Regions from separate parts of the Ornithinimicrobium sufpigmenti genome, predicted to be linked through region 4. Evidence: predicted binding sites of a transcription regulator. Region 4 holds the regulator's gene; each other region holds the start of a gene.
The links. Region 4 encodes LexA, which represses DNA repair genes until DNA is damaged. Its sites were predicted from a motif close to TCGAACANNTGTTCGA; they were not measured.
Positions count from the first base shown of each region.

Region 1: a site for LexA is predicted at 3,115-3,130, ahead of ruvC (crossover junction endodeoxyribonuclease RuvC). Genes of this name have one in related genera too.
Region 2: a site for LexA is predicted at 4,666-4,681, ahead of ESZ52_RS11825 (alpha-ketoglutarate-dependent dioxygenase AlkB). Genes of this name have one in related genera too.
Region 3: a site for LexA is predicted at 1,750-1,765, ahead of ESZ52_RS03955 (HNH endonuclease signature motif containing protein). Genes of this name have one in related genera too.

Region 1 is NZ_CP036403.1:2,131,299-2,138,862, reverse strand. It holds gene secD (protein translocase subunit SecD) at 1-40, opposite strand, end outside; gene ESZ52_RS09705 (preprotein translocase subunit YajC) at 37-390, opposite strand; gene ruvB (Holliday junction branch migration DNA helicase RuvB) at 611-1,798, opposite strand; gene ruvA (Holliday junction branch migration protein RuvA) at 1,795-2,406, opposite strand; gene ruvC (crossover junction endodeoxyribonuclease RuvC) at 2,403-3,077, opposite strand; gene ESZ52_RS09685 (YebC/PmpR family DNA-binding transcriptional regulator) at 3,227-3,994, opposite strand; gene pdxT (pyridoxal 5'-phosphate synthase glutaminase subunit PdxT) at 4,157-4,783, opposite strand; gene pdxS (pyridoxal 5'-phosphate synthase lyase subunit PdxS) at 4,810-5,733, opposite strand; gene ESZ52_RS09670 (ANTAR domain-containing protein) at 5,923-6,660, opposite strand; gene ESZ52_RS09665 (response regulator transcription factor) at 6,916-7,564, shown strand, end outside.
Region 2 is NZ_CP036403.1:2,577,020-2,584,583, forward strand. It holds gene ESZ52_RS11795 (metal ABC transporter solute-binding protein, Zn/Mn family) at 1-805, shown strand, start outside; gene ESZ52_RS11800 (metal ABC transporter ATP-binding protein) at 817-1,587, shown strand; gene ESZ52_RS11805 (metal ABC transporter permease) at 1,584-2,627, shown strand; gene ESZ52_RS11810 (Fur family transcriptional regulator) at 2,624-3,037, shown strand; gene ESZ52_RS11815 (isoprenyl transferase) at 3,060-3,845, opposite strand; gene recO (DNA repair protein RecO) at 3,850-4,581, opposite strand; gene ESZ52_RS11825 (alpha-ketoglutarate-dependent dioxygenase AlkB) at 4,725-5,360, shown strand; gene ptsP (phosphoenolpyruvate--protein phosphotransferase) at 5,401-7,564, opposite strand, start outside.
Region 3 is NZ_CP036403.1:847,166-854,729, forward strand. It holds gene murI (glutamate racemase) at 1-205, shown strand, start outside; gene ESZ52_RS03950 (cytochrome P450) at 299-1,579, shown strand; gene ESZ52_RS03955 (HNH endonuclease signature motif containing protein) at 1,860-4,541, shown strand; gene ESZ52_RS03960 (DUF488 domain-containing protein) at 4,538-5,089, opposite strand; gene ESZ52_RS03965 (MBL fold metallo-hydrolase) at 5,283-6,092, shown strand; gene ESZ52_RS03970 (DNA glycosylase AlkZ-like family protein) at 6,180-7,304, shown strand; gene ESZ52_RS03975 (molybdopterin-dependent oxidoreductase) at 7,372-7,564, shown strand, end outside.
Region 4 is NZ_CP036403.1:1,204,071-1,211,634, reverse strand. It holds gene ESZ52_RS05625 (HAD family hydrolase) at 1-24, shown strand, start outside; gene ESZ52_RS05620 (glycoside hydrolase family 65 protein) at 33-2,615, shown strand; gene ESZ52_RS05615 (hypothetical protein) at 2,674-3,336, shown strand; gene ESZ52_RS05610 (LysM peptidoglycan-binding domain-containing protein) at 3,403-3,903, opposite strand; gene lexA (transcriptional repressor LexA) at 4,155-4,874, shown strand; gene ESZ52_RS05600 (PRC-barrel domain-containing protein) at 5,032-5,364, opposite strand; gene ESZ52_RS05595 (DUF2382 domain-containing protein) at 5,508-6,506, opposite strand; gene ESZ52_RS05590 (Sir2 family NAD-dependent protein deacetylase) at 6,664-7,564, opposite strand, start outside.

The DNA of each region.
Region 1 (7,564 bases), 930 kb from region 4:
CCTCCTCGGGACGGGAGGTGTTGGGGGTGGTGAAGCTCATTGCGGGTTGGTCCCCCCGGCGTCCGTGTCGGTGCCCGGGGCGGGACGCCCGGGGCCGGCCTGGGCGATGGTCATCGGCACGACCGCGCGCCGGTCCATCCGGATCACGACGCCCTCGGCGATCCGCAGGTGGATGACGTCGTTCTCCAGCCCGGCGACCACGCCATGGATGCCGGCGGTGGTCAGGACCTCCTGGCCGACCTGGAGCGCCTGCTGCGCCTCACCCAGGGCCCTGGCGCGGCGCCGCTGGGAGAACATCAACCAGACCAGGAGCAGGATCGGCAGGGCCAGAATGAGGATGGAGAGCCCGCCGCCCCCCGGGGACGCGGCTGCGCCGGTCGCGAGTGTCATGGACCAGACCCTTCAGCTGTGAGTGTCATCGACGTCGACATCGACATCGAGGTCGAGGCCGGGCACCTGCGCGACGTCTGCCGCGGCAGGGCACCCGGGGCAGTCTAGGTGAGCGAGCCAACGCCACCAAAGAGGCCGCCCGCCGTGTCTCGACCGGCGACACGCTATGCCCCGACCGGCGACACGCTATGCCCGGACCGGGCACGCCATTGCGGGCCTGTCAGTCGTCGAGGGGGAGCGGGTCCTGACCGGCCGGGGTGCCGAGCCGCCCGGCGCCGGCCTCCCCAGCCGCGCCCGGATAGCCACCCACCCGCGGCCCGGCGTCGGCCGGCGGGGTCAGCCCGAGGTGCTCCCAGGCGGCTCTGCTGGCGGCACGGCCCCGGGGCGTGCGGATCATGAAGCCCTCGCGGACCAGGTAGGGCTCGGCCACGGTCTCCACCGTGTCCGGCTCCTCGCCGACGGCGACCGCGAGCGTGGACAACCCGACCGGTCCCCCGCCGAACCGGGTGCACAGCGCCTCCAGGACGGCGCGGTCCAGCCGGTCCAGCCCCAGGGCGTCGACGTCGAAGAGCTCCAGCGCGGCCCGGGCCGCGGGCTCGTCGACGCGGTCCTCCCCGTGCACCTGAGCCCAGTCCCGCACCCGGCGCAGCAGCCGGTTGGCGATCCTCGGGGTGCCGCGGGATCGGGAGGCGATCTGCTGCACACCGGCTTCGTCGGCCGCGATGCCGAGCAGGTCGGCGTTGCGATGCAGGATCGTGACCAGATCCTCGGTGGCGTAGTAGTCGAGGTGGCCGGTGAAGCCGAACCGGTCGCGCAGCGGCGCGGGCAGCAGCCCGGCCCGGGTGGTGGCTCCCACGACGGTGAACGGCGGCAGCTCCAACGGGATCGCGGTCGCGCCCGGACCCTTGCCGACGATGACGTCGACCCGGAAGTCCTCCATGGCCAGGTAGAGCATCTCCTCCGCAGGGCGGGACATGCGGTGGATCTCGTCGAGGAAGAGCACCTCGCCCTCGACCAGTGAGGACAGGACCGCTGCCAGATCGCCGGCGTGCTGGATGGCCGGCCCGGAGGTGATGCGGATCGGCTGCTCCAGCTCGCCGGCGATGATCATCGCCAGGGTGGTCTTGCCCAGGCCGGGCGGGCCGGAGAGCAGGACGTGGTCCGGTGGGCTGCCGCGTCGCCGCGCCGCCTCCAGGACCAGACCCAGCTGGTCCCGCACCCGTTGCTGTCCCGGGAAGTCGGCAAGCCTGCGCGGACGGAGGGCGGCCTCGATCCGCCGCTCCTCGTCGTTGCCGGCGGGATCGACCATCCGCCCCACACCGGGGTCCTCCCCCGCGTAGCCGACCTCGCGGGAGCCGTCGGCGAAGCCGTCGCCGCCCAGGCCCAGATCCGGTTCCAGGTCGCTCATCGGCCCAGCTCCCGCAGCGCGGCCCGCAGCACGGCAGCCACGTCGGTGGGTGCGTCGGGCGCTGAGGTGACGGTGGCGAGGGCTGCGTCCGCCTGGCGGGTGTTCCAGCCCAAGCCCTCCAGGGCCGCGCGCACCTGTCCCACGACAGCGTCCTCGGCACCGGCAGCGCCGGCGGGCGCGACCGACAGCTCGGCCGGGTCCACGCCGACGGCGAGGATCTTGTCCTTCAGCTCCAGCACCAAACGCTCGGCCGACTTCTTGCCGATGCCGGGCACCTTGGTCAGCGCGGCCAGGTCGCCACGGGCAAGGGCGGCGCGCAGGGCGTCGGGAGCGTGCACCGAGAGCATCGCCAGCGCGAGCCGGGGACCGACACCGCTGACGGTCTGCACCTGCTCGAAGAGCGCTTTGGCGTCCGCGCCGGCGAAGCCGTAGAGGGTCAACGACTCCTCCCGCACCACCAGGGTGGTCTCCAGGGTGATCTCCTCACCCGTCCTGCCGTCGGCCGCGGTGGCGGGCGTGGTGTGGACCAGCAGGCCCACGCCCCCCACCTCGACGACCAGATGGTCCAGACCCACGTGCCGGACGGGGCCGCGGACGGAAGCGATCACGGGACGATCCTCCTGGTGGTGACGGGTCGTACGCCGGAGCGGCCACCGGCCCGGGCCGCGGCGGCACGCTGGGCGGTGCGGTGCTGGGCGTGCAGCTCGGCGAGCCGGTTGGGTGCGCCCTGGCCCGCGGCCTGCTCGGCCGCCTGCAGCCGGTTGGTCCGCCCGCCGGGCGTGCCGGCCTGGTCGACGCGAGCGTCATACCCGCCCCGCCACAGGTGGCAGATGGCCAGCGCGAGGGCGTCGGCCGCGTCCGCCGGCCGTGGTGCCTCCTCGAGCCCGAGGATGCGGGTGACCATGTGCCCGACCTGCGCCTTGTCAGCGCGGCCGTTGCCGGTGACGGCGGCCTTGATCTCCGACGGGGTGTGCATCGCCAGCGGGAGACCGAGCCGGGCGGCGGCGAGCATGGGCACGGCCGAGGCCTGGGCGGTGCCCATGATGCCCTTGATGTTGGCCTTGGCGAAGATGCGCTCCACGGCGATCGCGTCGGGCGCCCAGTCGGCGATCCACTGGTCGATCTCGGTCTGCACGGACAGCAGCCGCTCGTGCGGTTCGTCCTCCGGCGGGGTGCGCACGACGCCCACGGCGATCATCCGCAGCCGGCGACCGGGCAGCCCCTCGACCACACCGAGGCCGCAGCGGGTCAGGCCGGGGTCGACGCCGAGGACGCGCACGGGTGGACCTCCTCCGGGCCGGCAGGTGTGGACGAGTGTGGACAGATGTTCGTAGGCCACGCTACGCGGCCGGACCTCTCCCCTGGCGCTCCGACACGCCTGCGGCCGCGCCCCGGTCGTGCCGACTCGAGCCAGGGCGCGCCCTGTCGTCAGTCCTCGTCCAGCTCGGCCAGCACCTCGTCGGAGATGTCGGCGTTGGAGTAGACGTTCTGCACGTCGTCGCAGTCCTCCAGCGCGTCCACGACCCGCATGACCTTGCGCGCACCCTCGGCGTCCAGCTCCACCTCCATGCTGGGCACGAAGGTGACCTCGGCGGAGTCGTAGTCCAGACCCGCCTCCTGCAGCGCAGAGCGCACCGCCACCACGTCGCCGGCCTCGGAGATCACCTCGAAGGACTCCCCCAGGTCCTGGACGTCCTCGGCACCGGCGTCCAGGACGATCTCCAGCAGGGCGTCCTCGGTGGCCTCGCCGGGTCCCTGCTCCTTGGGCACCACGACCTGGCCCTTGCGTTCGAACAGGTAGGCCACCGAGCCGCTGTCGGCCATGGTGCCGCCGTTGCGGGACAGTGCCGTGCGCACCTCCATCACCGCGCGGTTCTTGTTGTCGGTGAGGCACTCGATGTACAGAGCGACCCCGCCGGGGGCATAGCCCTCGTAGACCAGCGCCTCGTACGCCGCGCCCCCCGCCTCGGCGCCGGAGCCGCGCTTGACCGCGCGGTCGATGTTGTCGTTGGGGACCGAGCTCTTCTTCGCCTTCTGGATCGCGTCGTAGAGCGTCGGGTTACCGGCCGGGTCGCCGCCACCCAGACGCGCCGCGACCTCGATGTTCTTGATGAGCTTGGCGAAGAGCTTGCCGCGCTTGGCGTCCAGCGCCGCCTTCTTGTGCTTGGTCGTCGCCCACTTGGAGTGCCCAGCCATCCCAGTCCCTACCTTCGTCGTCCTGCGTGCGTTCGGGGCGCCACCGTCAGGGCAGGGCACGGTATGCCGTCCTCGCGGGCGAGGGTGCGTGGCCTGCCGCTGCCTCAGGGCGCGACCGGCCCACGACCGTCGCGGAGGACGGCGGTGGACCGCGCTCCTAGGTTAGCCCCCGCTCAGGACCTGGCCAGCAGGCAGATGCCAGCCTGAGGTCAGGCACATGTCGAGGAAGAGCGCGTGCACCCGGTGGTCACCGGTGACCTCGGGGTGGAAGCTGGTGGCCAGCAGCGACCCCTGACGTACGGCGACCGGGTGCCCGTCCACCTCGGCCAGCACCTCGACCTCCTCGCCCAGGCGCTCGACCCACGGCGCCCGGATGAAGACGGCCCTGAACGGATCGCCGTCCATCCCGACCACCGGCAGGTCGACCTCGAAGGAGTCGACCTGCCGGCCGAAGGCGTTGCGGCGCACGGTCATGTCGATCCCGCCGAACGACCGCTGCTCCGGGTGCCCGTCGAGGATCTGCCCGGCCAGCTGGATCATCCCCGCGCAGGAACCGTAGACCGGCAACCCTTGCCGGATCAGCTCCTGCACCGGTGCGTGCAGCCCGAAGATGCGCGACAACCGGTCGATGGTCGTCGACTCTCCGCCGGGGATGACGAGCCCGGCCAGCCCGTCGAGCTCCGCCGGCCGGCGGACCGGGCGGGGGTCCGCGCCGACCGCGCGCAGCGCCTCGAGGTGCTCTCGGACGTCGCCCTGGACGGCGAGGACGCCGACCGTGGGCGCCGGCATGGTGGTGGCCACGGGTCCGTCGGGGGCTACCAGCCGCGCTCGGCCAGCCGGTGCGGGACCGGGATGTCGTCGACGTTGATCCCGACCATCGCCTCACCCAGGCCGCGGGAGACCTCGGCGATGGTGTCGGGGTCGTCGTGGAAGGTGGTGGCCTTGACGATCGCGGCGGCGCGCTGGGCCGGGTTGCCGGACTTGAAGATGCCGGAGCCGACGAAGACGCCCTCGGCGCCCAGCTGCATCATCATAGCCGCGTCGGCGGGGGTGGCGATGCCGCCGGCGGTGAACAGCACGACGGGCAGCTTGCCGGCGCTGGCCACCTCCTTGACGAGGTCGTAGGGGGCCTGCAGCTCCTTGGCGGCGACGTAGAGCTCGTCCTCGGCCATCGAGCGCAGCCGGTTGATCTCCGCGCGCAACGTACGCATGTGGGTGGTCGCGTTGGAGACGTCACCGGTGCCGGCCTCGCCCTTGGACCGGATCATCGCCGCACCCTCGGTGATGCGCCGCAGGGCCTCACCGAGGTTGGTGGCGCCGCAGACGAAGGGGACCTGGAAGGCCCACTTGTCGATGTGGTTGGCGTAGTCGGCCGGGGTGAGCACCTCGGACTCGTCGATGTAGTCGACCCCGAGGCTCTGCAGCACCTGGGCCTCGACGAAGTGACCGATGCGGGCCTTGGCCATGACCGGGATGGAGACCGACTCGATGATGCTGTCGATCATGTCCGGGTCGCTCATCCTGGACACGCCACCCTGGGCGCGGATGTCGGCGGGGACCCGCTCCAGCGCCATCACCGCCACGGCGCCGGCGTCCTCGGCGATCTTGGCCTGCTCCGCGGTGACGACGTCCATGATGACGCCGCCCTTGAGCATGTCGGCCATGCCGCGCTTGACGCGGGTGGTGCCGGTGGCGTGGGTGGGCTCAGCGGACTGCGAGGACTGGGAGGACTGGCTCATGGGGGTTCTCTTCCCTGATGGTGCGGTTCGGTGGTGCAGGGCGACGCAACGCCTGCGGGGGCGGCGCTGCTGCCGGCAGGGGCAGGCCAGATCCTACGCGTCCGGCGGCTCGGCTCCGAACCGCCTGCGACGAGCCAGCACACCGTCTGCCGTGCGGCTCACCGAGGCCGAGGCGGCACGACCGCGACCTCAGCGGGAGGCGTCGGCGGGGGGCTCGGGTGGCATCTCCCCCGTCTCGGCGACCTCAGCAGCGATGTCACGCAGCTTGCGGTTCAGGTGCTGGCTGCTGCGCCTCAGGATCGCCATCGCCTCCTCGGAGGTGACCAGGTTGCGCTCCATGATGATGCCGATGGCGGTGCCGATCTGCCGGCTGCTGGTCAGGGCCGTCCCCAGCTCCTCGGCATCCTGCTGACGCAGCAGCTGCTCCACGCCCAGGGCGGCGATCGGTGCATAGAGCGCCGCCAGCCCGACGGTCAGCTCACCGAACGCCGACGGGAACCGTGAGCTGAAGGTGAGCGAGGCCACGTCGCCGCCGGCCAGCGGGAGTCGGACCGCCAGCATGCTGCGGATCCCGGTCTCCTCCACGCACCGGCGGGCGAACTCCGGCCAGCGCGACTCCGTGGACAGGTCGTCCGCCGGCTCGAGGGTGGGCACGCGGGCGGCCTCCAGGCTGGGCCCCTCGCCCACCTCGTGCTGGAGCGCGTCGATCACCCGGGCGACCTCGTCCGTGGCCACCATCGTCCGCGGGGCCCGCCCCTTGCGGACCAGGGTCAGCCCACAGGTGGACTCCACGGGCATCGACCGGCAGGCGAAGAACACCAGACGCGCCAGGTCCAACCCGGTCCCCGTCGACGAGGCGAGGAGGTTGAGCAGACCCGACATATCGGCCGCCACCTCGGTGACCGCCTCGCGCGGCCGATCGTTCACGTCCCGTCACCTTCCCATCACGTCCATCCCACCCCAGGGGGACTTCGTCAACGGGCAGTCTACCGACCCGACGGCCCTACCCCGTGCGCGTGCGAGAGGCAGGCCCAGACCGCCTCTAGGGGTGTACCCGCCAGACGCCCACCAGGTGCCAGGCACCATCCCCTGCCGAGAACGCGACCCTGCTACGGTCAGCGGTAGACGCCTCGCGCGTCTGCCGGATCGAGCCGAGGTCTGGTCGCCCTTCGAGGAGCACCCGTGCCCGACCTTTCTTTCACCCGCAGACTGCGGGTCGGGCTGATCACCGACTCCGAGATCGTCCGGGATGGCGTCCGTGCGCTGCTGGCGCCGCATACCGCCCGGGTGACGCTTGTCGAGCCGGCCGGCCCCGCCGCGCCCGCCTGGGACGTCGCCCTCCTCGACGCGTGGTCGCCGGACATCGTCGACCAGGCGGCGTTGCGGAAGGCGGCGCGCGACCCGCGGATCCGCAGGGTCGTCCTCTACACCTCCTCCCACCCGGCCACCCTGCCTCCTTTCACAGCCAGCCGCCCGGCGCGGCTGTCGCTGCCCAAGCAGCTGAACGGCGCCCAGCTGGTGCAGGCCCTGGAGGAGCTCTGCGGCGGGCCCGCCCCTCGGACCACCACGGTCGACCGGGCCGAGCCCGCGCACGGGCTGACCCGGCGCCAGGCCGAGATCATCGGCCTGATCACCACCGGGCTGACCAACGAGGAGATCATCGAGCGGACCGGGCTGTCCAAGAACACGGTGAAGACCTACATCCGCGCGGCCTACGGCCGGATCGGCGTGGACAGCCGCGCCCGGGCAGTGCGCTGGGGTATGGAGAACGGCTTCCTGACCAGTCCGGGCTCGCCCAGCACGGTCCCGAGCCAGGCGGCCCGCCCCTTCC
Region 2 (7,564 bases), 1.4 Mb from region 4:
GACCCCGCGACAGGTCGCCGCGCTCGGGGGCGCAGACCTGGTCCTCTACAGCGCGGGCATGCAGCCCGTCGTGGACCAGGCGGTCGCGGCCGAGGCAGCCGATCAGGCCGTCGACCTGGCCCCGCACGCCGACCTGCTGCTGGTCGGGGAAAGCCCGCACGACCACGACGGCGACGGACACGACGAGAGCGACCACGCGCACGACGACGAGAGCGACCACGCGCACGACGACGAGAGCGACCACGCGCACGACGACGAGAGCGACCACGGTCACGACCACGGCCCCGAGGACCCGCACTTCTGGCTCGACCCCGAACGGTACGGCCAGGTCGCGGAGGTCATCGCCGCCGAGCTCATCGCCGTCGACCCGGACAACGCCGGCAGCTACGAGGCCAACCTGGAGATCGTGCTCGCAGACCTGGAGGAGATGGACCAGGAGTTCGTCGAGGGCCTGGCGGAGTGCCGCAGCCGTGACCTGGTGACCACCCACGAGGCGTTCGGCTACCTGGCGCACCGCTACGACCTGCGGCAGACCGGCATCACCGGGATCGCCCCGGACTCCGAGCCCTCCCCCGCGCGCCTCGCCGAGGTCGCCGGCCAGATCCGGGACCTGGACGTCCGTGCGATCTACTCCGAGCCGATCCTGCAGGACGACATCGCCCGGACGATCGCCAACGAGACCGGCACCGAGGTCCTCACGCTCGACCCCGTCGAGGGCGTGACCGACGACTCCGCCGGGTCCACGTACGAGGAGATCATGCGGGCCAACCTCGCGTCGCTGCGCCAAGGCCTGGGCTGCTCATGATGCGGCGCGAGATGGTGACCGCTGACGCCTCGGGCAGCGACCTGACCGACACCGAGGACCTGGTCGTGTCGATGCACCGTGCCACCTTCGGCTACCAGGGCCGACCCGTGGTCACGGACGTCGACCTCGACGTCCGCCGCGGCGAGGTCGTCGCCGTCCTCGGGCCCAACGGCTCCGGCAAGACGACGCTGGTCAAGGCGCTGGTAGGCCTGTCGGAGCACCTGTCCGGCGACGTCAGCGTGCTCGGCACCCCCCTGGCACGGCTGCGCGACCGGACCCGCATCGGCTACGTGCCGCAACGGCATACCCTCGTGGGCGGGGTGCGGGCCACGGTGACCGAGGTCGTGGCGACCGGCCTGCTCGCCCGCCGCCCCTGGTGGCGGCCGGCCTCGCGCACGGACCGCGCCGCCGTGCAGCAGTCGCTGGAGACGGTCGGGCTGGCCGACCGGGCACGGTTCGACGTCGACACCCTGTCCGGGGGGCAGCAGCGGCGGGTGCTCATCGCGCGGGCGCTGGTCGCCGAGCCGGAGGTCCTGGTCATGGACGAGCCGACGGCCGGCGTCGACCACGCGAGCCAGGCCGTGCTCGCGGGCGTCCTGCAACGGCTCGGCGCCGAGGGCACCACGATGCTCGTCGTCACCCACGAGCTGGCCGCGTTGCGCGGCGTCGTCGACCGCATCCTCGAGGTCGACACCGGTCACCTGGTCTTCGACGGCACACCGCAGCGGTATGCCGTGCACCAGGGCGAGCTGGCCCGCGCGGCCGGGAGGGGGTCGGCATGAGCGAGATGCTGGCGCTGGAGTTCATGCGCAACGCGCTCGTGGCCGCGCTGTTCGTCGGGCTCGCCGCCCCGATGGTCGGCATCTTCCTGGTGCAGCGGCGGCTCTCGCTGATCGGCGACGGGCTGGGCCACGTGGCGCTGGCCGGCGTGGCGATCGGTGTCGTCACCCAGACCAGCCCGGTGTGGTCCGCCCTGGTGGCCGCCGTCATCGCCGGCATCGCGATCGAGCTGATCCGGGCCCGAGGACGCACCTCGGGCGACGTGGCGCTGGCGCTGATGTTCTACGGCGGCATCGCGGCGGGCGTGGTCATCATCAACCGCGCGGACGGCGGGCAGACCGGCAACCTCACCGGGTTCCTGTTCGGTGCCATCACCACCACGTCCCGCGAGGACCTCGTGGTGTTCGCGGTCCTCTCGACCGCGATCATCGTCGCGGCCCTCGCCCTGCGTGACCGGCTCTTCGCCGTGGCCGGGGACGAGGAGTACGCCCGCGCCTCCGGGCTGCCGGTGCTCGCGCTCAACATCGTGCTGGCGGTGCTCACCGCGGTGACCGTGGTGGTCGCGATGCGGGTGATCGGGCTGCTGCTCATCAGCGCGCTGATGATCATCCCGAACGCCGCGGCACAGCAGTTCTCGGGCAGCTTCCGGGCGGCCGGGTGGTGGGCGGCGCTCATCGGCGTCGTCTCCTCGGTCGGGGGCGTGGTCACCTCCTTCTACGCCGACACCGCCTCGGGCGGGACGATCGTGCTGCTCTCCATCGCCCTGTTCGCGGTCGCCGCGCTGGGGGGCGCCGTCCGCCGCGCCGTGGCGCTGGCCAGACACCGGCACGCCGAGCGGCACCCGCACGAGCACGGCCCCGGCTGCGGTCACGACCCCGTGCCGCACGGCGACCACGTCGACTACCTGCACGACGGCCACCGGCATGCCGCTCACGAGGGCCACTACGACGAGCACGCGCCCCAGGTGCACCCGCACGAGCACGACCCGCTCAGCGTGCCGCATACCCTCGAGAAGCCCGAGAGCCAGGAGGCCGCACCGTGACCACCGCCCGTCGCCTCACCCGGCAGCAGAGCGCCGTCATGGCGCAGCTCGCCGAGCTGGACGACTTCACCAGCGCCCAGGACCTGCACGCCAGCCTGCGCGGGGCGGGGGCCAAGGTGGGTCTGGCGACCGTCTACCGGACCCTGGCCGCGATGGCCGCCGCCGGCGAGATCGACACCCTGCGCACCGACGAGGGCGAGGCCGTCTACCGCAAGTGCTCCACCGGGCACCACCACCACCTGGTCTGCCGGGAGTGCGGCCGCACGGTGGAGATCCAGGGCCCGGCGGTGGAGCGCTGGGCCGACAAGGTCGGCGCCGAGCACGGCTTCGCCCAGGTGCAGCACACGCTCGAGGTCTTCGGCGTCTGCCCCGCCTGCACCCGCACCGACACACCGGCACCGGGCCCCTGACGACGGAGCGCGCACGTGCGCGTCAGGAGGTGGGCGCGTCCACCGCACCGCCGTAGCGGCGGTCCCGGGAGACGTACTGCTCGATCGCCGCCCACAGGTTGCGCCGGTCGTAGTCGGGCCAGAGCACGTCCTGGAAGACCATCTCGGCATAGGCGCTCTGCCAGAGCAGGAAGTTGGAGGTCCGCTGCTCGCCCGAGCTGCGCAGGAAGAGGTCCACGTCGGGCACCTCGGGGTGGTAGAGGTAGCGGCCGATGGTGCGCTCGTCGATCCCGCGCGGCGACAGCCGCCCCGCCTTGACGTCCTCGCCGATGGCACGCACCGCGTCCGCGAGCTCGGCGCGCCCGCCGTAGTTGACGCAGAAGTTCAGGGTGATGACGTTGTTGTTGCGGGTCCGCTGCTCCGCGTCGCGCAGCTCCGAGATCACCGACCTCCACAGCCGCGGCGTCCGTCCGGACCACACGACGCGCACGCCCCAGGAGTCCAGCTCGTCCCGCCGCCGGTGGATGACGTCACGGTTGAAGCCCATCAGGAAGCGCACCTCGTCAGGGCTGCGGCGCCAGTTCTCCGTGGAGAAGGCATACGCGCTGATGCACTGCACCCCGATCTCGATCCCACCGGCGATCACGTCCAGCAGCGAGGCCTCCCCCGCCTCGTGCCCCTGGGTCCGCCGCAGACCACGCTGGTTGGCCCAGCGGCCGTTGCCGTCCATGACGATCGCCACGTGCCGGGGCACCAGCTCGGGCGGGATCGCCGGCGGCCTGGCGCCCGAGGGGTGGGCATAGGGCGGCACGGGCTGGCGGGTCGCCATCGGCTCAGCTGGTCCTCTCGACGTGTCGCAGGGAGCGGACCCCACGCTCCAGGTGCCATTGCAGGTAGGCGGCCACCAGGCCGCTCGCCTCGTGCCGGTGCCGGCTCTGGCTGGCGTCGGCGACCGACCAGTCCCCCGCCATGAGCGCGCCGAGCAGGGCGAAGGTCTCCGGTGCAGGGGCGGTGGACCCGGGCGGACGGCATACCGGGCAGACCGCCCCGCCCGAGGGGACGTGGAAGGCCCGGTGCGGACCGCTCATCCCGCAGCGGGCGCAGTCGACGAAGCTGGCGCGCCAACCGCCGATGGCCAGCGCCCGGATGAGGTAGGAGTCGAGGACGAGACGGGGCTCGTGCTCGCGCGCGGCGAGCGCCGCCAGGCCCCCGGCCAGCAGCCGGAAGTGCTGGGTCGCCGGCTGCCCCTCCTCGGTGAGCTGCTCGCAGGTCTCCAGCATCACGCTCGCCGCGGTGAACGCCGGGTAGTCCCGGGCGATCGCCTCGCCGTAGGGGGCCAGCCCGTCGGCCTGGGTGACCGTGTCGAGGTTGCGGCCCTCGTAGCACTGCACGTCCACCACCATCCCCGGCTCGAGCCGGGCGCCGAACTTGCTCTTCGTCCGCCGCACCCCCTTGGCGACGGCCCGCACCTTGCCCCGGCCGCGGGTGAGGAGGGTGACGATCCGGTCGGCCTCGCCCAGCTTGTGCGTGCGCAGCACGACGGCTGCTTCGCGGTAGGTGGGCATGCGCTCATTGTCCCCCACGCTCCCGGGCCCCCGCTCGTGCCACACCGGCCCCCGGGCGCCTTGCCCGACGACGGAGGGATGTTCACGAACAGATGTGCGGTTCAGGCTGGCGTCGCGTGGCACGTGTGTTCTATTGTCGACGTATGATGCTGCAAGGATCCTTGCTCGACCAGGTGGAGCAGGTCGGACTGCGCCCGCTCGCTGGAGCGGTTCGCCGCACGGTGCTCGACCACGGCGCCTGGGTCGACGTGCGGCCCGGGTGGGTGACCGGCTCCGACGAGCTGTTCACCCGGCTCGCGCTCGGCGGGCCGGCCGGGGTGGAGTGGCGGGGCGAGCAACGCCAGATGTATGACAGGCAGGTCACCACTCCCCGGCTGCTGCGCTTCTACCGCGAACGCGAGCGCCTGCCGGACCCGGTCCTGGAGCACGCCCGGCTGGCGCTGTCCGAGCACTACGCCGCCGAGCTCGGCGAGCCGTTCGCGACCGCCGGCATGTGCCTCTACCGCGACGGCCGCGACAGCGTCGCCTGGCACGGCGACCGTTTCGGGCGGGCGGCCGACCGCGACACCATGGTCGCCATCGTCTCCCTCGGCTCGCCGCGGGCCCTGCTGCTGCGGCCGCGCGGTGGCGGGGAGAGCCTGCGCCACGTGCTCGGCCATGGTGATCTCCTGGTGATGGGCGGCTCCTGCCAGCGCACCTGGGACCACTGCGTGCCCAAGACCAGCCAGCCGGTCGGCCCCCGGATCAGCATCCAGTTCCGTCCCCGCGGGGTGCGCTGAGCCGAGCGGTCGGCAGCCCCGGGCGCGGCGGCATCTCACGCTAGGGACGCGGCAGCGTGCCGATCTGCTGCTGCAGCAGCTCACGGACCGCGTCCGCGTCGCGCGCGGCGAGGGCGGCGGCCGCCAGCTCGCGCATCGCCTCCAGGGACGTCTCGCGAAGGATGGCCTTGACGGAGGGGACCGCGACCGCGGTCGAGCTGAGCTCGCGCACCCCGAGGCCGACGAGGAGGCGGGCGACCTCTGGCTCCGCGGCCATCTCGCCGCAGAGGCTGACGACCACGCCCTCGGGGGCGCGTTCGCAGATGAAGCGGATCAGCTGGAGCACGGAGGGGTCCAGCGGGTCGGACCAGCGTCCCACCCGGGGGTTGCCGCGCTCTGCGGCGAGGGTGTACTGCGAGAGGTCGTTGCTGCCGATGGAGATGAGGTCGAGCCCCTGGGCCACTCGCCCCAGCCGCACCGCGACGGCCGGCACCTCGACCATGATCCCGACGCCGAGGCGGGCAGGAAGGCCTGGCAGACCGGCGCGGGTCGCTGCCTCGGCGAGCCTCGCCCTGGCCCAGTCGACGTCGTCGATGCAGGTGACCATCGGGAAGAGGACGTTGACCCGGTGCTCCTGCGCCACCCGGCAGATCGCCTCCAGCTGGTCGCTCAGCACGCGCAGGTCGTCCCGGAAGGCGCGGATGCCACGCTCACCCAGGAACGGGTTGGTCTCGGGACGGGACGGCAGGAAGCTCAGCGGCTTGTCCCCGCCCACGTCCCACGTGCGGATCGTCACGGGGTGGGGGTGGTATGCCGCCGCGATCGCGGAGTAGACCTCCACCTGCTGCGCGACGGTCGGGGCGGTGCGCGCGCGGGCGAAGACGGCCTCGGTGCGCACCAGGCCCGATCCCTCGGCCCCGAGGCCGGCCCCGAGCCGGGCGACCGCGAGCGAGGACACATTGGCCTTCACCGTGATCCGCAGCCCGTCCCGCGTGGTCACCGGCAGGTGCGTGTCGGCCAGCGCCCGCTCGCGGTGCTCACGGCGGCGCTCCAGCATCGCCTCGAAGGCGGTCCGCACCTCCGGCGGCGGGTCGACGTCCACGCGTCCGCTGCGGGCGTCGAAGGCCACCAGCGTGCCGGGCGGGACGTCTGCGCGGTCACCGACACCGGTCAGGACCGGCACTCCTCGGGCCCGCGCGATCAGGACACCGTGCCCGAGGCCTCCGCCTCGACGGGTGAGCACGCCCCTGATGGCGTGGGCGTCCAGGGAGATCGCCAGGCCGGGGTCGAGCTCGTCGACCACCAGGACACCTTCCCCCAGCGACTCGGGCTCGTCCTGGCCGAGCAGGATGCGCACCACCCGGTCCCCCACGCTGCGCACGTCCTGCGCGCGCTCGCGCTGGTAGCTGTCCGGGAGGGCGTCGAAGCGCGCCGCTACCCGCTCGACGCCACCGCACCAGGCCGCCGCCGCGCTGGCCCCACCGCGGATCCGGGACCGGACGTCGGCCTGCAGGCCAGGGTCGCGCAGCAGGATGGCGTGGGCGGCGAAGACCTCCGCCTCGCCATAGCCCAGGTGCCGGCGGGCATGCTCCTCCAGCGCCGCAAGCCGCAGCGTCGCCTGGGTGACTGCCCGGTCGAGCTGGCGCACCCTCTCCTCCGGGTCTGCGGACGAGCTCTCCCCGGTGTCGGGGCCTTGCCCGCCCCCGGGGCCAGGCCCCGGGTCGAGCAGCCGCTCGCCGATGATCACCGGCCCGATGGCTGCCTCCAGGCTGGACCCGGCCACCCCCGGCTCGCTGGAGACCGCCGCCGGCACCGGCAGCTCGACCTCCGCCAGCGGCTCCACCGGCCCCACGTCGTCACCGAAGGCGCTGGCGGCGAGCTCCTCCAGGTCGGCGAGCACCTTCTCGGCCCCGGCCCCGCGGGCCTCGGCCAGGAGGACGTGCCCCTGCCGCGCCCCCAGCGTGGCGACCGCCGAGAGGCTGCGGGCATCGACCGGGCCGCGGCCGGTCGTCGCGTTGGTCAGCCGCACCTCGGCGACGGGCTCCGCCTCGCCGACCAGGGTCACCAGGCGGGCAGCCGGTCGTGCGTGCAGGCCGTGCTCGCCCAGGACCGCGAGCTCGCGGGAGACCCACGGCCGGGTGTCCTCGGACGCGGCGGGCTCCTCGGCCTCCCGTGCCGGCCGGTCGCCGCGACTCTCGGCCTGCAGGTGCTCCACCTTCGCCGCC
Region 3 (7,564 bases), 360 kb from region 4:
CTCCTCGGCCGCGGCCACGGCCGCCGACCTCTACCGGGTGCTGACCGAGGGAGGGTTGCTGGCGCCCCAGGACAACGAACCGTCCCACCAGTGGCTGACGACCGGCGACCCGCAGGGCTTCACCTTCCTGGCCCGCCGGTTCCTGGGGCCTGAGGTCGAGCAGGTGCACCAGGCGTTCGTCGGGCGGGCCGAGGAGCGGGTATGACGTCGGCGGACTTGCCGGGCCGCCGCGTCCCGGTCGTAGGGTGATCGACATGGTGACGAGCCTCTGCGTTGACCACCTTCCCGCACTCAACGCGTGCCCCGAGCCGCGGGCTGCACGATGACGGACGCCGACGGGCGGCCGCCTGCGGGCGACGCGCACGTGGGGGTGATGCACGGGGAGCCACCCGAGGCGGCGCTGGAGTCCACCCCGGGGGAGTGCCCTGTGGTGCGCCTCAAGGACGGGACGTGGGCGGTGCGTGGCCACGCTGATGTGCTGCGCGTCGCCACGACTCCAGAGGTGTTCTCGAGCGCGGCGCGGCGGCACCTGCACGTGCCGAACGGCATGGACGGCGAGGAGCACCGACGGTTCCGAGCCGTCGTGGACCGACACCTCGACGACAGCCAGATCCTCCCGCTGGCAGCCATGATCACCGAGGTCGCCGACGTGGCTGCAGCCGAGCTGATGGGCAGGGGTGACGGAGGCTCTGAGCGACGGGTCGAGGTGCTGCACGACTACGGCAGGCAGATCGCGGTGCGGGTGCAGAGCCGGTGGCTGGGGTGGCCGGAGTCGATGGAGGAGGAGCTCCTCGGCTGGATCGACGACAACTTTGCGGCGGCACGGTCGCGCGACCCGCAGCGCAACGCCGAGGTGGCTGAGCACTTCGACCGGATCGTGGACCGTGTCGTGCAGGAACGGCGCGATCTGGAGGCGCGCGGCGAGCCGCTGCTGGACGACCCGACGAGCCGGCTGCTGCGCGACGAGGTTGAGGATCCCGGGGCGCCCGGCGGTCGCCGACCGTTGACCGGGCCAGAGCTCGTGTCGATGCTGCGTAACTGGACGGCCGGAGACCTGGGTTCGATCGCTGCCTCCATCGGCGTCGTGGTGCACCACGTGGCCGCGCACCCTGCGCTGCAGGAGCACCTGCGCGGGCTCTCTGGCGAGGAGGCGCGGCATACCGACGAGCTCGATGCCGCCGTGGACGAGATGCTCAGGATCAACGACCCGTTCCCGTCCAACCGGCGGATGGTGACCACCCCGGTGGAGCTTGCCGGTTACACCTTCCCTGCCGGCACACCGGTCGCCATCAACTGGACGACCGCCAACCGGGACGAGCGGATCTTCGGCGACCCCGACGCCTACCGGCCGCAGGAGAACCGAGCCGCGAACATCGTCTACGGCGCCGGCCCGCACATCTGCCCCGGGCGGGTGCTGTCGACCCTCCAGATCCGCGGCGCGCTGGCGGCTCTCCTGCGGGCGACGACCGAGATCCGTCTCGACCCCGACCTCGAGGCGACCCGGGAGGACTGGCCCTCGCGCGGGTTCGACACCGTGCCTGTCGTGCTGCGTGAGGTCCATCGCACGACTGCTCCATGAGGTCTGTCGCACCCCTGCGCTGGAATGAACCTGCGCTTGTGTTGCGGAGGTGCCAGCGAACCACGTACGGCGGCCACTCAGCAGCATCGGCAACCGCGGAATTCTTGGTTTCCACATCCTCGGAGCGGCACTGCGGATTGGTGACGCGCTGTGGATAAGTCGAGGGTGTGTCGTACTGGTGTTCTAGTATGTGGGTGTCGGTCACGACCCGTCGGGAGGGGGAGTTCCGGGCGGGGGTGCCGGGCCGGTTGTGGGCCCACTGGAGAGGGGGTGGTTGGGGATGAAGCGGGATGGGTCTCGTGAGGGTGCGGGGGCTTCGGCCGTCCCTGGCCTGCGGGGTGAGTTGGAGGCGGTGCTGGCGCGGGCGGGCCTGGATGCGGGGGCGGTGGCGGTGTTCGCGGACGCGGTCCTGCTCGCGGGGGCGGCGACGGCGGGTCGGCCGGTGGCGGGGGTGGAGGCAGGGTTTGTGCCGTTCTCCAGGCCGGCCCTGCCGGAGGGCATCACTCGTCAGTCCGATGAGGCCGGGGGTGAGGAGGCGGGGTCGGTGGATGGGTTGTGTGCGGTGGCGGATCGTGCGCAGACGGCGGTGGAGGCGGTGAACCAGGTCATTGCCCGCCTGGAGCGGGTGCGGCTGGTGGCGGTGGCTGAGGGGGTGAGCGCGATGGGCCGGGCCGAGCTGGCCCGTCGTGGGGTGTTGGACGTGGGGGAGTTGTCGGCGACGGGTCGGCAGCGGTGGCGGTGGCGGACCAAGGCGCGGGTGCGGCAGGACCTGACGCCGGCCACGGGCTGGTCGCGGGCGGAGACCGCGACCCTGGTCGGGGTGGCGACCGCACCGGTCGCGTTCCGGACCCCGGTGAACAGTGCCCTGTCCCGCGGGACCGTCACCTGGGCCCTGGTGCGTGGCCTGTGGCGGGCGTGTGACAAGGCGAAGCTGTCCGCGGCTGATGCCGCGCACGTGGCGAGCGTGATGCTGGCCGATGAGGCGGGCACGTGCGTCCCCGAACGCCTGGAGGCCGATGGGACCGTGACGAGGGCGCCGTGGGGGCATGGGGTGTTCTGGGCGGTGCTGGAGCGGGAGGTGGGCAAGGTCGCGGCCTGTCCCGACCCGGGCGACCAGGCGTCGGTGGAAGCGGCGGAGGCGGCGCGGGCGGCGCGGGAAGCGGCGTACCGGGCCCGGTCGATGTGGGTCCGGGTCAATGAGGACGGCACCGCGCAGGTGTGTTTCACCGGCACTGCCCTGAAGGTGCTGGCGTTGGGGGACCGGTTGGACAAGGCCGCGCGTGCTGCCCGCGGCGCCGGTGATGCACGGTCGGTGGCGCAGCTGGCGAACGATATCGGGATCGCCTTGTTGGGGCATGCGACGATCGGGGCGCACGAGCTGCCCGACCTGGACATCTTCAAGTCGACCCAGCCCGCGCCGGAGGATCTGGTCGCGGCCGGGTGGACACCACAGGTCATCGCGGCCCTGTCCGCCCTGCCCCCGGCGATCCTGCAGGTGATCGTGCCGCTGTTGGCGTTGCACGACCCCGCCACCGCCCACACCCTGCCCGGCGTCCACCGCACCACCACGACCCAGGACCCGCACGGGCACGCGGGCCAGGGTCCCGACGGGGCGTACGGAGCGACGGGCGATGAGGGCGGCGGCGCGGCGGGCGAGAGTGTCGGGCCGCCGGGTGAGGCAGTTGGCGGGGCGGCCCAAGAGGCAAGCGAAGGCTCCGGCGGTACAAGCATTGAGGCTGGGCATACGGGCGCACCGGGCTGCCCCGCCTGCCTGCCCTCGGTCCGTGCCGCCCGCAACCACGACATCGACCACGCCAGCAGGGCAGCCCGACAGGACCCCGGGGAGGACTCCGCCCACCGCGAGTGTCTGGGAGAGGACTCTGCCCGTGGCCGGGATCCGGACCGTGGGGAGGACTCTGCCCATCACCAGGGCCAGCGGAGGGTGCCGCGGGTGGCGTGGGTGGGTCGGGTGCTGGGCAAGCAGCCGAAGTTCCTCGGACCGGACCTGGTGCGGCGGCTCGCGTTGTCGCCGGGGAGCACGTTCGTGCGGCTCCTGGTCGACCCGGCCGACGGGCGGTGCCTGGAACGGTCGACCACGGCGTACAGCTTCGATGCGGCGATGCGGGCCCAGCTGGCCGCGGCCGACGTGACCTGCCGCGCACCGGGGTGTGACCACCACGCCGGCAGTTGTCAGGTCGACCACGTCATCCCGCACGGCACCGGCGGCCTCACGAGGGAGACCAATGGGCAGGTGTTGGACACCTGGCACCACGACCCCAAGACCGCGAAAGCCTGGGACGCGGTGCTGCACGCCAACCGTGACGTCACCTGGACCACCACCCTGTCCCGCGTGTACCGCACCCGGGTGCATGACTACCGGGAGCTGGTCACCCTCATGGTCGACGCCCTCGACCGCGTCGCCACCGTCGATGAGGACGACGTGGCCGGCCAGATCAACCGCGAGGTCTACCAGGCCCTGTGCTACCGGGGCGCCGGGGAGCGGTTGAACGAGGGCGATGACGACACCTGCGACGAGGCGCACCTGGCCCGGTTCGGGGGCGACATCACCATCGGCCTGTCCCACCGCGACCCCCTCACCGGGCGCCGTACCCCCGGCCCCGCACCCGCCGCCCGCGACCGGGCCGACGCCGCAGCAGCCCTCGCCCGCACCACCCCACCCAGCACCGCCCCACCCAGCAACGCCCCACTCAGCGCCGTGCCCGGCGATACCCGTGCAGGAGGCTCGTCCGGCGGTGACACCACCCCCGGGGACGGGGTGGCCGTCCAGGGCAAGACTTCCCCGGGCAGCGGACAACGGCAACCGCCTGCGACCAGTGACCAGGACAGGCCCCGCTACCCCGGCGGCCGCCGGTGGGGGCTCACCGACCGCCCCAAACCCGACCAGCAGGACCGGCAGACACCCTGGAGCCAACGCAGCGACGACGGCCCGCCACCCTTCTAGGTGCTAGGCCCGTCCCACACCACTTCTCCGTGGTCAGTCAGTCGAGCGCCTTCGCTCACCGGGTGGTCGGTGAGCCGGGAGGTGTGCATGAGGTGGCGGGTCGGGACGGCATACCGGAGGGTGGCGACATCGGCGACGATCCGGCGGTGGCACCGCCACCAGACCGCCTCGCTGCACATGATCACCGTGCACCGTGCCGCTGCGTCGGCGAGCAGCGCCTCCATGGCCTCGGCGTAGGTGGACGTGCGGGTGCCGGCGGCATAGGCGCGAAACTGGTCGACCCGCCACCACGGGTCAGGGCTTTGCGCGTCCTCCTCGGCGGTGAGCCGGCGACGCCCGCCGAGCCGTTCGTCCCAGCGGTAGTCGATGCCGCGCGCAGGGAGCCACTCCTCCAGTGCCTCTCGGCGGGCGTCCGGGTTGTGCCGGCTCCCGGGGAAACGGCGGACGTCGACCAGCAGCTGGACCCCTGCCTTCGTCAGCAGGTCACCGAGGCCTTCCCGGTCGAGAGTCCCGTGGCCCACGGTGAGCAGGCTTGGCCGGTCCTTCATGCCGGCCCATCTTAGGGAGCGGTCGGAAAAGTGTCGTCGCCGTGCGTCCCGTCTCGCATCTCTGCTTCGGGTCCTCATAGCGCGCAACCCCGATGCCCTCGCAACCCGATGCCCTTGCGCCCCCGGCCGCAACCCCACGGACCTTCGGCGCTTCCAGGACCTCGCAAACCCCCGAACTTGGCACCATGGGCGGATGGAACTCACCATCGTCGGCTGCTCCGGTTCTGTGCCCGGCCCGGACAGTCCCGCCAGCAGCTACCTCCTGACGGCCTCCGACGGCACGAGGGACTGGCGCATGCTGCTCGACCTCGGCTCGGGGGCGTTCGGGGCACTGCAGCGGCACATCGATCCGGACACCCTCGACGCGGTGGTCTTGTCCCACCTGCATCCCGACCACTGCCTGGACCTCACCGCACTCAAGGTCTGGCGCAGCCATGGCCCCGGCGGGTCTGGCGCCGACCTCCCTGTGTACGGACCGACCGGCGCGGCGGAGCGGATGGCTCGCGCCAACGGGGTGGACAAGCCGTCGCCGATGTCCGGTATGACGTTCCGCACCCTCTCGGATGGGCAGGCCTTCACCCTCGGGCCGTTCGGGATCACGCCCTACCGGGTGCGGCACCCCGTCACCACCTTCGGGCTGAGGGTGGAGGCGGACGGCGCGGTCTTCGCCTACACCGGGGACACGGACACCTGTCCCGGACTGGTGCCGCTCATGGCTGGGGCGGACCTCGTGCTGGCGGAGGCAGCCTTCGTCGAGGGGCGGGACACGGCGCGAGGCCTGCACCTGACGGGACGCCGCGCCGCCGAGGCTGTGGTCGAGGCCGAGGAGCGAGGCCCGGTTGGTCGGCTGCTGCTCACCCATCTGCCGCCCTGGACCCCGCCGGAGGTCGTGCTCGGTGAGGCCCGGGAGATCTGGGACGGCCCGACGGAGGTCGTGCGGCCCGGCGAGACCTACCGGGTCGAGCCGACGAACGGCACGCGCGGGGCAGCGAGAGTGCCGTGACCCCGCACGGTGTGGTGGTCGCCGCGTCCGGCAGGCTCGCAGGGTCCGTGGCCGTGTCGTGAGCGCGACGGGGCGGGTGCCAGTGACATGACCGGGACGGTGCAGGCATCGGTGTCGTGGGAGCAGGCGCTGTCGTGGCGGCTGTCGCGGCATCTCCTGGACCCCGCCGGCGCCGAGTCTGCCGCCGGAGTGGTGCGTCGTCTCGGCGCGGTGCTCTCGATGGACGAGACGCTTGCCGAGCTCGCCTTACGCACCCGCAGCGCAACGATCCCGCCTGGCGGGCTCGGGGCCGCGCTGGCAGCAGGCGAGGTGATCAAGGCTTTCGCGTTCCGTGGTGCGGTGCACTATCTCTCGCCCGAGGAGGGCGGCGTCTACCTGGCTCTCCGCGCGGCGGGCCGCCAGTGGGAGCTGCCCAGCTGGGTCGAGCACTACCAGCTCACCGCAGCCCAGTGGCCGGACTTCCGGGCCGCGGTGCAGGACGCCGTCGCCGACGGGCCGTTGACCTCGCGCGAGATCGGTGAGGTGCTCGCCCGGCACCGGGACTACCGGCACCTGCAGCCAGTCTTCGACGAGGGCGCCGCCACCCTGATCAAGCCGCTGACGTGGCAAGGAGACGTGAGCATCGGTCCTCCACGCGGCGGCAGGCTCACGCTGCAGCGGCTCGACGGCAACCCGCGCTGGGCAGGCATCCCTGACCTGGACGACGCAGGTCCGCGCGCGATCCTCGCCTACCTCGGCACCTACGGCCCGGCGACCTTCGACCACATCCACTACTGGCTGGGCGCCGGCCTCAGCGCGGGCCGGCGACGGCTGGTGGCCTGGTGGGACGGCCTGGCCGGCCGCCTCGCCGAGGTCGACGTCGCAGGGACCAGGGCGTATGTCGTGCGGGAGCAGCTCGACGCCATGCTGGCCGCGCGGCCCTCGGAAGCGGTCCGGCTCCTGCCGGGCCATGACCAGTGGGTCATCGGCCCGGGTACCCGGGACACCCCCGTCACCCCGACGTCCCTCCGGCAGCTCATGACCCGCAAGGCCAACCCGGTCGTCCTCGGCGGCGTCGTCCGCGGCACCTGGGTCCGCAAGCACGACCGGCTCACCGTGCACTGCCTCGACGGCGGGCCGGCGCCGACGGAGGAGCTGCGGCAGGAGGCGGACCGGCTGGCCGGGATCCTGGGCGTCGACCTGCAGCTGAGCGTGGTCGCCGGGCACGGATGACGACGTGCCGGTGCCGGACAGCCGCATGGGACCGGACAACGTCCAGGCTTGAGGTGGACACTGCAGCATGGACACCCGCACCGTGCGCCGTGCGCCCGACTCCCGTGCCGCGGGCCTGAGCGGCGTCGCGGCCGGGGCCATCACCCTCGGCACCGCCGAGCTGCTGGCCGCAGCCTGGTCCGGGCCGCTGGCCAGCGCGGGCACGCCCTCACCCCTGCTGGCGGTGGGCGCTGCGTTCGTGGACCGGACGCCCGCCTGGC
Region 4 (7,564 bases):
GACCTGGCGGAGCTGGTCCGGTGAGCGACCAGATGAGCACGGCCTGCAACCACCGGCCCCCGCCGCCGGTCGACCCGATGGACCGCAGCCGCTTCCCCGTCGACCCCTGGCGGCTGGTGGAGACGGCCTACGACCCGGAGGACCTCGGGCTGACCGAGACCCTCTTCTCCGTCGCCAACGGCTACCTGGGCCTGCGCGGCAACGTCGAGGAGGGCCGCGACACCTTCGCGCACGGCACCTACGTCAACGGCTTCCACGAGACCTGGCCGATCCAGCACGCGGAGGAGGCGTACGGCCTGGCCCGCGTCGGGCAGACGATCGTCAACGTCCCGGACCCCAAGACGATCAAGCTCTACGTCGACGACGAGCCGCTGCTGCTGTCCACCGCCGACCTGGAGCACTACGAGCGCTCCCTCGACTTCCGGGACGGCATGCTGCGCCGCGAGGTGATCTGGCGGACCAGCGCCGGCAAGCGGGTGCGGATCTCCAGCAGCCGGATGGTCAGCGTCGTCCAGCGACACCTGGCCGTGATGACCTTCGAGGTGGAGATGCTGGACGGCGAGGCCCCGCTGGTCATCTCCAGCCAGGTGCTCAACCGGCAGGACGGCTTCGACGAGTACCACGTGCGCTCCGCCGCCATGGGCGCCGGCGTCGACCCGCGCCAGGCCGAGGGGCTGGACCACCGCGTGCTCGACCCCAAGCTGCACGAGCTGCGCGACGACCGGCTGCTGGTGGGCTACCGCTGCCACAACTCCCGGATGACGCTGGCGCTGGCCGTGCAGCACCAGCTGGAGACCGACAATCCCTTCACCCAGCGGGCCTCGGTGACGCAGGACCAGGCCAAGGAGGTCTACCGGATCGACGCGCGGCGGCACCAGCCGGTCCGGCTGACCAAGATCGTCTCCGTGCACACCTCCCGGGGCGTGCCCGCCCGCGAGCTCGCCGACCGGTGCATGCGCACCCTGGACCGGGCCCAGACGGAGGGCGTGGACGCGGTGCACGCCGAGCACGCCGAGACCTGGGACCGGTTCTGGCAGGAGTCTGACGTCCTGGTCGAGGGACAGGGCCTGGGGCACGTGCAGCAGGCGGTGCGCTGGAACCTCTTCCAGCTGGGCCAGGCCTCCATCCGGGCCGGCTCGCACGGCATACCGGCCAAGGGCCTGACCGGCAGCGGCTACGGCGGGCACTACTTCTGGGACACCGAGTGCTACGTCCTGCCGTTCCTCATCCACACCCACCCGCAGGCGGCCCGCAACGCCCTGCGCTTCCGGCACGGCATGCTCGACCAGGCCCGCAAGCGCGCCTCGGAGCTGTCGCAGTACGGTGCGCTCTACCCCTGGCGCACCATCAACGGCGAGGAGGCCTCGGCCTACTTCGCCGCCGGGACGGCGCAGTACCACATCAACGCCGACGTGGCCTACGCGCTGATGAAGTACGCCCGCGCCACCGGCGACCGGGAGTTCCTGCGCAACGACGGCGTCGACATCCTCGTCGAGACCGCCCGGCTGTGGGTGGACCTGGGCTTCTGGCAGCCCAACGGCGACGAGAGCTTCCACATCCACGCGGTCACCGGCCCGGACGAGTACACCACCGTCGTCAACGACAACCTCTTCACCAACGTCATGGCGCAGCTCAACCTCCGGGCCGCCGTGGAGGCCGTCCGCGAGCTGGAGACGGCCGACACGAACGGCCTGGCCCGGGCGGTGGCCCGGCTGCGGTTGGGCCAGTGGGAGGTGGACGACTGGGAGCAGGCCGCCGACGGCATGCACATCCCCTACGACGAGCGGCTCAGGGTGCACCCGCAGGACTCCCACTTCCTGGAGCGCGAGGTCTGGGACCTGGACGCCACCCCCGACGAGCGGCGTCCGCTCCTGCTGCACTACCACCCGCTGGTGATCTACCGCTTCCAGGTGCTCAAGCAGGCCGACGTCGTCCTGGCGCTCTACCTCGCCGGCGACCAGTTCACCGCCGAGGAGAAGCTGGCCGACTTCGACTACTACGACCCCATCACCAGCGGCGACTCCAGCCTCTCCGCGGTCGTGCAGTCGATCGTCGCCGCAGAGGTCGGCTACCAGGACCTGGCCCTGCGCTACTTCTACGGCTCGCTCTTCGTCGACCTGACCGACCGGCACGGCAACACCGCCGACGGGGTGCACGTCGCCTCCACCGGAGGGGTATGGAGTGCACTGGTCGGCGGGTTCGGCGGCATGCGCGACCACGGGGGTGACCTCACCTTCGACCCGCGCCTGCCCTTGGAGTGGGACTGCCTCACCTGGCGGATGCGCTGGCACGGCTGCCGGCTGCGGGTCTCGCTCGAGCGCGACGCGCTCTCGCTCGCGGTCGAGGTCGGCGGACCCGTCACCGTGCACGTCCGCGGCGAGCAGGTGCAGGTCGGCGCCGAAGAGGTCCGGGTCCCGCTGGCTGGCCAGGGGCCGCGCCGCGACGGCGGCCCGGACACCGGCAACCGGGGGCAGAGCATCCCCACCGACCGTGAGCAGACGCGCCGGGTCTCCTCCTCGCCCGTCTCGCCGGGGGTCGTCCCCCACAGCTGGCCGGTCGGGGCACCGGACCCCACCGGACCCGTCCCCGTCCAGCGGCACCCGCGCGACCTCTGACCGGACGCCCCGGCGGTCCGTCTTGGCGCGGCGGGGCCGGTGTGGTCGGATATCAGGCATGACTGATCCGACCGCCTTGCCGTTCCAGGACGCCGACCGACCCGGCACCGCGCCGGAGGACTCGATCTACGAGGGGCAGCGTCCCGAGGTCCGCGGCTCCGGCGAGACGGGGGGTGACGCCGGCGAGGACGCCACCGACGGTCGACCTCTGTCTGCGGCGGGCAGTGACCTGCCGCAGTCGCAGACCGACCGGCTCGCGGCGCAGGTGACCGGGCCGGACGACCAGGTGGGAATGACGGCGCTCTGGCGGCTGACGATGTCGCTGGACCACTGGTGGTTCATCGCCGTGGGCGAGGAGGGCCTGGAGTCACCGGCCGCAGCCACGATCGAGGACCAGCTCATGGTGCTCACCTTCACTGCGGCGGAGCGCGCACGGGACTTCGCCGTCAAGAACGGCATGATCGGGCCGGAGGAGGACCTCCGCGCGATCGCACTCCCGCCACGCGAGGTCGTCGAGTCGGCCGAGACCTACCGTGAGGCAGGGATCGGTGGCCTGATGTTCGACCCCCACATCGCCGGCTACTTCATCCCCACCGGACAGCTGCCCGTGGTGTGGGACGCCGTCTACTCCACGGCCGAGGGCGTTGACCCCGTCGGTGGCCAGGCCGGCGATGAGTCGGCGGGCGACGCGGGCGGGACGGCGCCACACCGCGAGGGCTGACCCCGGGCGGCGCTGGAAAGAGCGTCGAGCCGGACAGGGTTGACCTCGTCGATGCGGCTGACCTCGTCAGCGGCCGGGGATCACCAGCTCCTGGCCGGCGGCGATCGAGGTCGTGCTGAGCTTGTTGGCCCGCTGGATGTCGGTGACCGCCTGGCTCAGCGGCACCCCGGGGAGCTGCTGCGAGGCGATCTGCGACAGCGTCATCCCGGGCTGGACGACGACCGAGCTGCTCGCGCCGGCCGGGCCGATCACCCCCATGAGGGACAGCAGCACGAGAGCGACGACGAGCGTCGCGGTGCTGGTCAGCGCCAGCCGGCCTCGGCGGGTGATGCGCAGGGGCGCGGCGGCGGCGCGGCGTGCGGCAGCGGCGCGGCTCACGGCGGGTGCGGCGACGGTCCAGGCAGAGGCGGGAGCGGCGGTCTCTCCGGCGGCTGCGTCACTGCCGCGGGCGCTGGTCGGCACCAGCTGCAGGTGCGCGGGGCGCGGACGCGCTGCGCGGCGGCCCGACCGGCCCGGCGCGAGCCCCAGCGGGAGAGCCGCGGTGGTCTCGAGGGTGGCAGTGCTCATGGTGATCACCTTCCTGTTCCTCTGGTCCCTCGGACGCGTGTCCGATGGAACTTTGTCCTATGTCTAGCACAGCCGTCCGAGGATGTCGACACGCGGACCGAACAGATGTTTGTCATCCGGTCCTGGCGCGCGTACCCTAGTGGCATGTCAGGAACTGAATCACCCGCCACTGACAGACCCTCTGACCTGGGCTTTCGTCCCGGGCCCTGACCCGCAGAGGAAGTGGCGACAGAACGAGGGGATGGAGACCCATGGCCACGATCCACGAGATGCCCGACCGCGATGGTGGGGCCAAGCTGACCAACCGGCAGCAGCGCGTCCTCGACGTCATCCGCGACTCGGTGGACGCCCGCGGCTACCCACCGAGCCTGCGCGAGATCGGTGAGGCCGTCGGGCTGACCTCACCGAGTTCGGTCGCGCACCAGCTGAAGATGCTCGAACGCAAGGGCTACCTGCGCCGCGACCCCCACCGCCCCCGCGCCATCGAGGTTGTCAACCCCACCACCGAGGGCCAGGGCTACCGGCGCGGCGACACCGACGGTGGACGCGTCCCGACGGCCGAGGTCGACGAGACCGGCATCGGCGACGCGCGCCCCCGCCCCTCCTACGTGCCGCTCGTCGGTCGCATCGCCGCCGGCGGTCCGATCCTGGCCGAGGAGGCCGTCGAGGACGTCTTCCCCCTCCCCCGCCAGCTTGTCGGCGACGGCGAGCTCTTCCTGCTCAACGTGGTCGGCGACTCGATGATCGACGCCGCGATCTGCGAGGGCGACTGGGTCGTCGTACGCCGCCAGCCGACGGCCGTCAACGGTGACATCGTGGCCGCACTGCTCGACAACGAGGCGACGGTCAAGACCTACCGCCACCGCGACGGCAAGACCTGGCTGATGCCGCACAACCCTGCCTACGAGCCGATCGACGGCGACCACGCCACGATCCTCGGCAAGGTCACCGCGGTCCTGCGTCGGGTCTGAGCCCGACCTCTCAACCCCGCGCGCCCCCCAGACCGCGGCGCCGCCTTCGACCTCCATCCCCTCCGGAGGCGGCGCCGCACCATACCCGCGGCACACCCCTGCCTTTCCTGCATACCCCTGCACCGAGCGCGGCGGACCCCGACCCGGTGGGGCCGGCTCAGGCCGAGGGTGCCGGGCCCTCGTCGACGGCGTAGTAGTCGTACAGCTGCTCCTCCTCGTCCTCGGTCAGGTGCTCGTCCGCCGGGATCTCCGGCGCGTCCTTGATCATCGCGACCGGGTAGGGGACGCGGATCTGCGTGCCGACGACCTCGGCATTGGCCAGGGGGCAGAAGACCCGGCGCCCGGCGAACCACCCGGTGCGCACCGAGACCCACGCCGGGTCCCCCGTGGCGTTGTCCAGGTAGACCCGGTCCAGGGGGCCGACCTTCTCGCCGGCCTGGTCGACGACCTCGGCGTCGTAGAGGGCGTTGAGCTGGGCCTGGGTGATCACTGATCCTCCTGGGGGTCGGGCGGCCGCGCCGCGTCGCTGCCAGTCTGCCCCACGGGGACGCCAGGAGGGGCACGACCGGTCGGTCGTGCCCCTCCTGGGCGAAACTCAGGCTGCCCGAGGCGGCCTCAGGACGCTGTGGGCGGTCAGACCCCGCCGGCGCGGCCGTCGCGGTCGGTGCCGCCCAGGCCGTCGCGGGTGGTGCCACCCTCGCGCTCCACGTCGACTTCCTCGCGCGAGACGTCGGTGACGACCTGCTGCTCGTCCGTGACGGTCTCCTTGTCGAGGCCGACACGCTCGGTCGCGACCACGTCCTTCTCGATGACGGGACGCTCCTCGTGCAGCGTCACCTCTGCCGTCTCGTCGTGCAGCCCGCCGTCGGTGTCCACCTCACCCGGGGCGACGGGCTCGCGGACGATCTCGACCTCCTCGCGCTGGACGGGGACGGTGACGTTCTCCTGCTCGGTGACGACGTGCTTGCGAAGGCGTACCCGGCCGGTCTCGACCTGCTGGGTGCCGACGGCGACGCGCTCCTCGTGCAGGGTCATCGAGCCGTCGTCGGTGGTGCCGGTGTCGCGGTGCAGGTCGGCGTCTCCCGTACCCATGCCGGCGGTACCCGCCGTGCCGGTCACGCCCGTGCCGACGTCGCCGCTGGTCGTGTGGCCCTCGGCGTGGACGCCCTGGTGACCCATGACGTCACCGACCGCTGCGTCCCGGTCACCCGTTCCTCCGGTCCCGGTGCCCATTCCGGCCGTGGTTCCGGTGGTCGTCCCGGTGCCCGTTCCGGTGGTGGTGCCGGCGAAGTCGTCGCCGTACCGGCTGACGTTGATCCCGGCGCCTTCGTAGTAGCGGAAGAGCGCGTCCTGGTCCTCCGCGGAGAGGTGGGCGTCGGCATCCACGTTGGGAGCGTCCTTGATGACGTCCTTGGTGGGAACGACGCGCACGGTGCCCTCCGTCAGGTCGGCGCCGTCCAGCGGCACCAGGCTCTCGTTGGTGCCGAACCAGCCGGTCTTGACGCTGATCCAGCTCGGCTCGCCGGTGTGGTCGTCCAGGTACACCTGGCCGACGCCGCCCAACTTCTCACCATCCTGGGTGACTACCTGGGCCGAGTAGAGTTCGTTGATCTGCTCCTGGCTGACGTTCATGTGTCGCCTCCTTCGAGTCAGTTCGTGCCCTGGCCGTTCGGCCGGGGCTTACTTATGACTCCATCACCGACAGCCCGTCAATGCATCTTGGAGCGGCACCTGCACCCGTAGAGGTGGCCCCCTAGCTCGTGCCTGGCCCCGGTGCCGCGACGGCGGGCTACGGACCCCGCGTGACGTCCTCCACGAGCCTGGGCAGCACGTCGTCGAGCAGCGCGTCCAGGTGCACGGTCGTCTCCGCGTCGGCCCGGGTCTGGCCACGGGTCACGACCAGCACGGGTATGCCGTCCCGGCGTGCTCTGCGCACGAACCGGTACCCGCTCATCACCCGCAGCGAGGAGCCCAGTACGAGCAGGCTGCGGGCACCGCCCAGCAGCTCGAACGCCCTCTCCACCGTCGACCGCGGCACCGACCCGCCGAAGAAGACGACGTCCGGCTTGAGCCGGTCACCATGACAGACGAGGCACCGCGGGGTGCGGAAACCTGTCACGAGGTCTTCGGGCAGTGCGACGTCCCCGTCGGGCCGGACCTGTCCCGGCTCGCTGGCCTGCCGCAGAAAGCCGGGGTTGGCGTCGATCAGCCACGCGTGCACCTGCTCCCGGGTCGTGACCTCCTCGCAGTCCAGGCAGACCACGCGCGCGAGGGACCCGTGGAGCTCGAGCACCCTGCGCGCCCCCGCCTCCTGGTGCAGGCCGTCCACGTTCTGGGTGAGGACATGGTCGACGATCCCGGCGCGCTCGAGGACCGCGACGGCCCGGTGAGCAGCGTTCGGACTCGCCGCCGCGAACCGCTCCCAGCCGACGAACGCCCTGGCCCAGTAGCGCTGCCGCCCGACGGCGGACCCGACGAACTCGCTGTGCTGCATCGGCTGCACCCGCCGCCGGCCGTCCGGCCCGCGGTAGTCAGGGATCCCGGAGGCGGTCGACATCCCGGCTCCGGTGAGCGCCAGCACGCCCCCCCGTCCCACCAGCTCGCGCAGGACGGCATACCCGTGCTCGTCGACGGCCGTCCGCGGCGGCAGGGTCAGCTCGAGCGGTCGGGGTCCGTCCAGGACCGGCGGC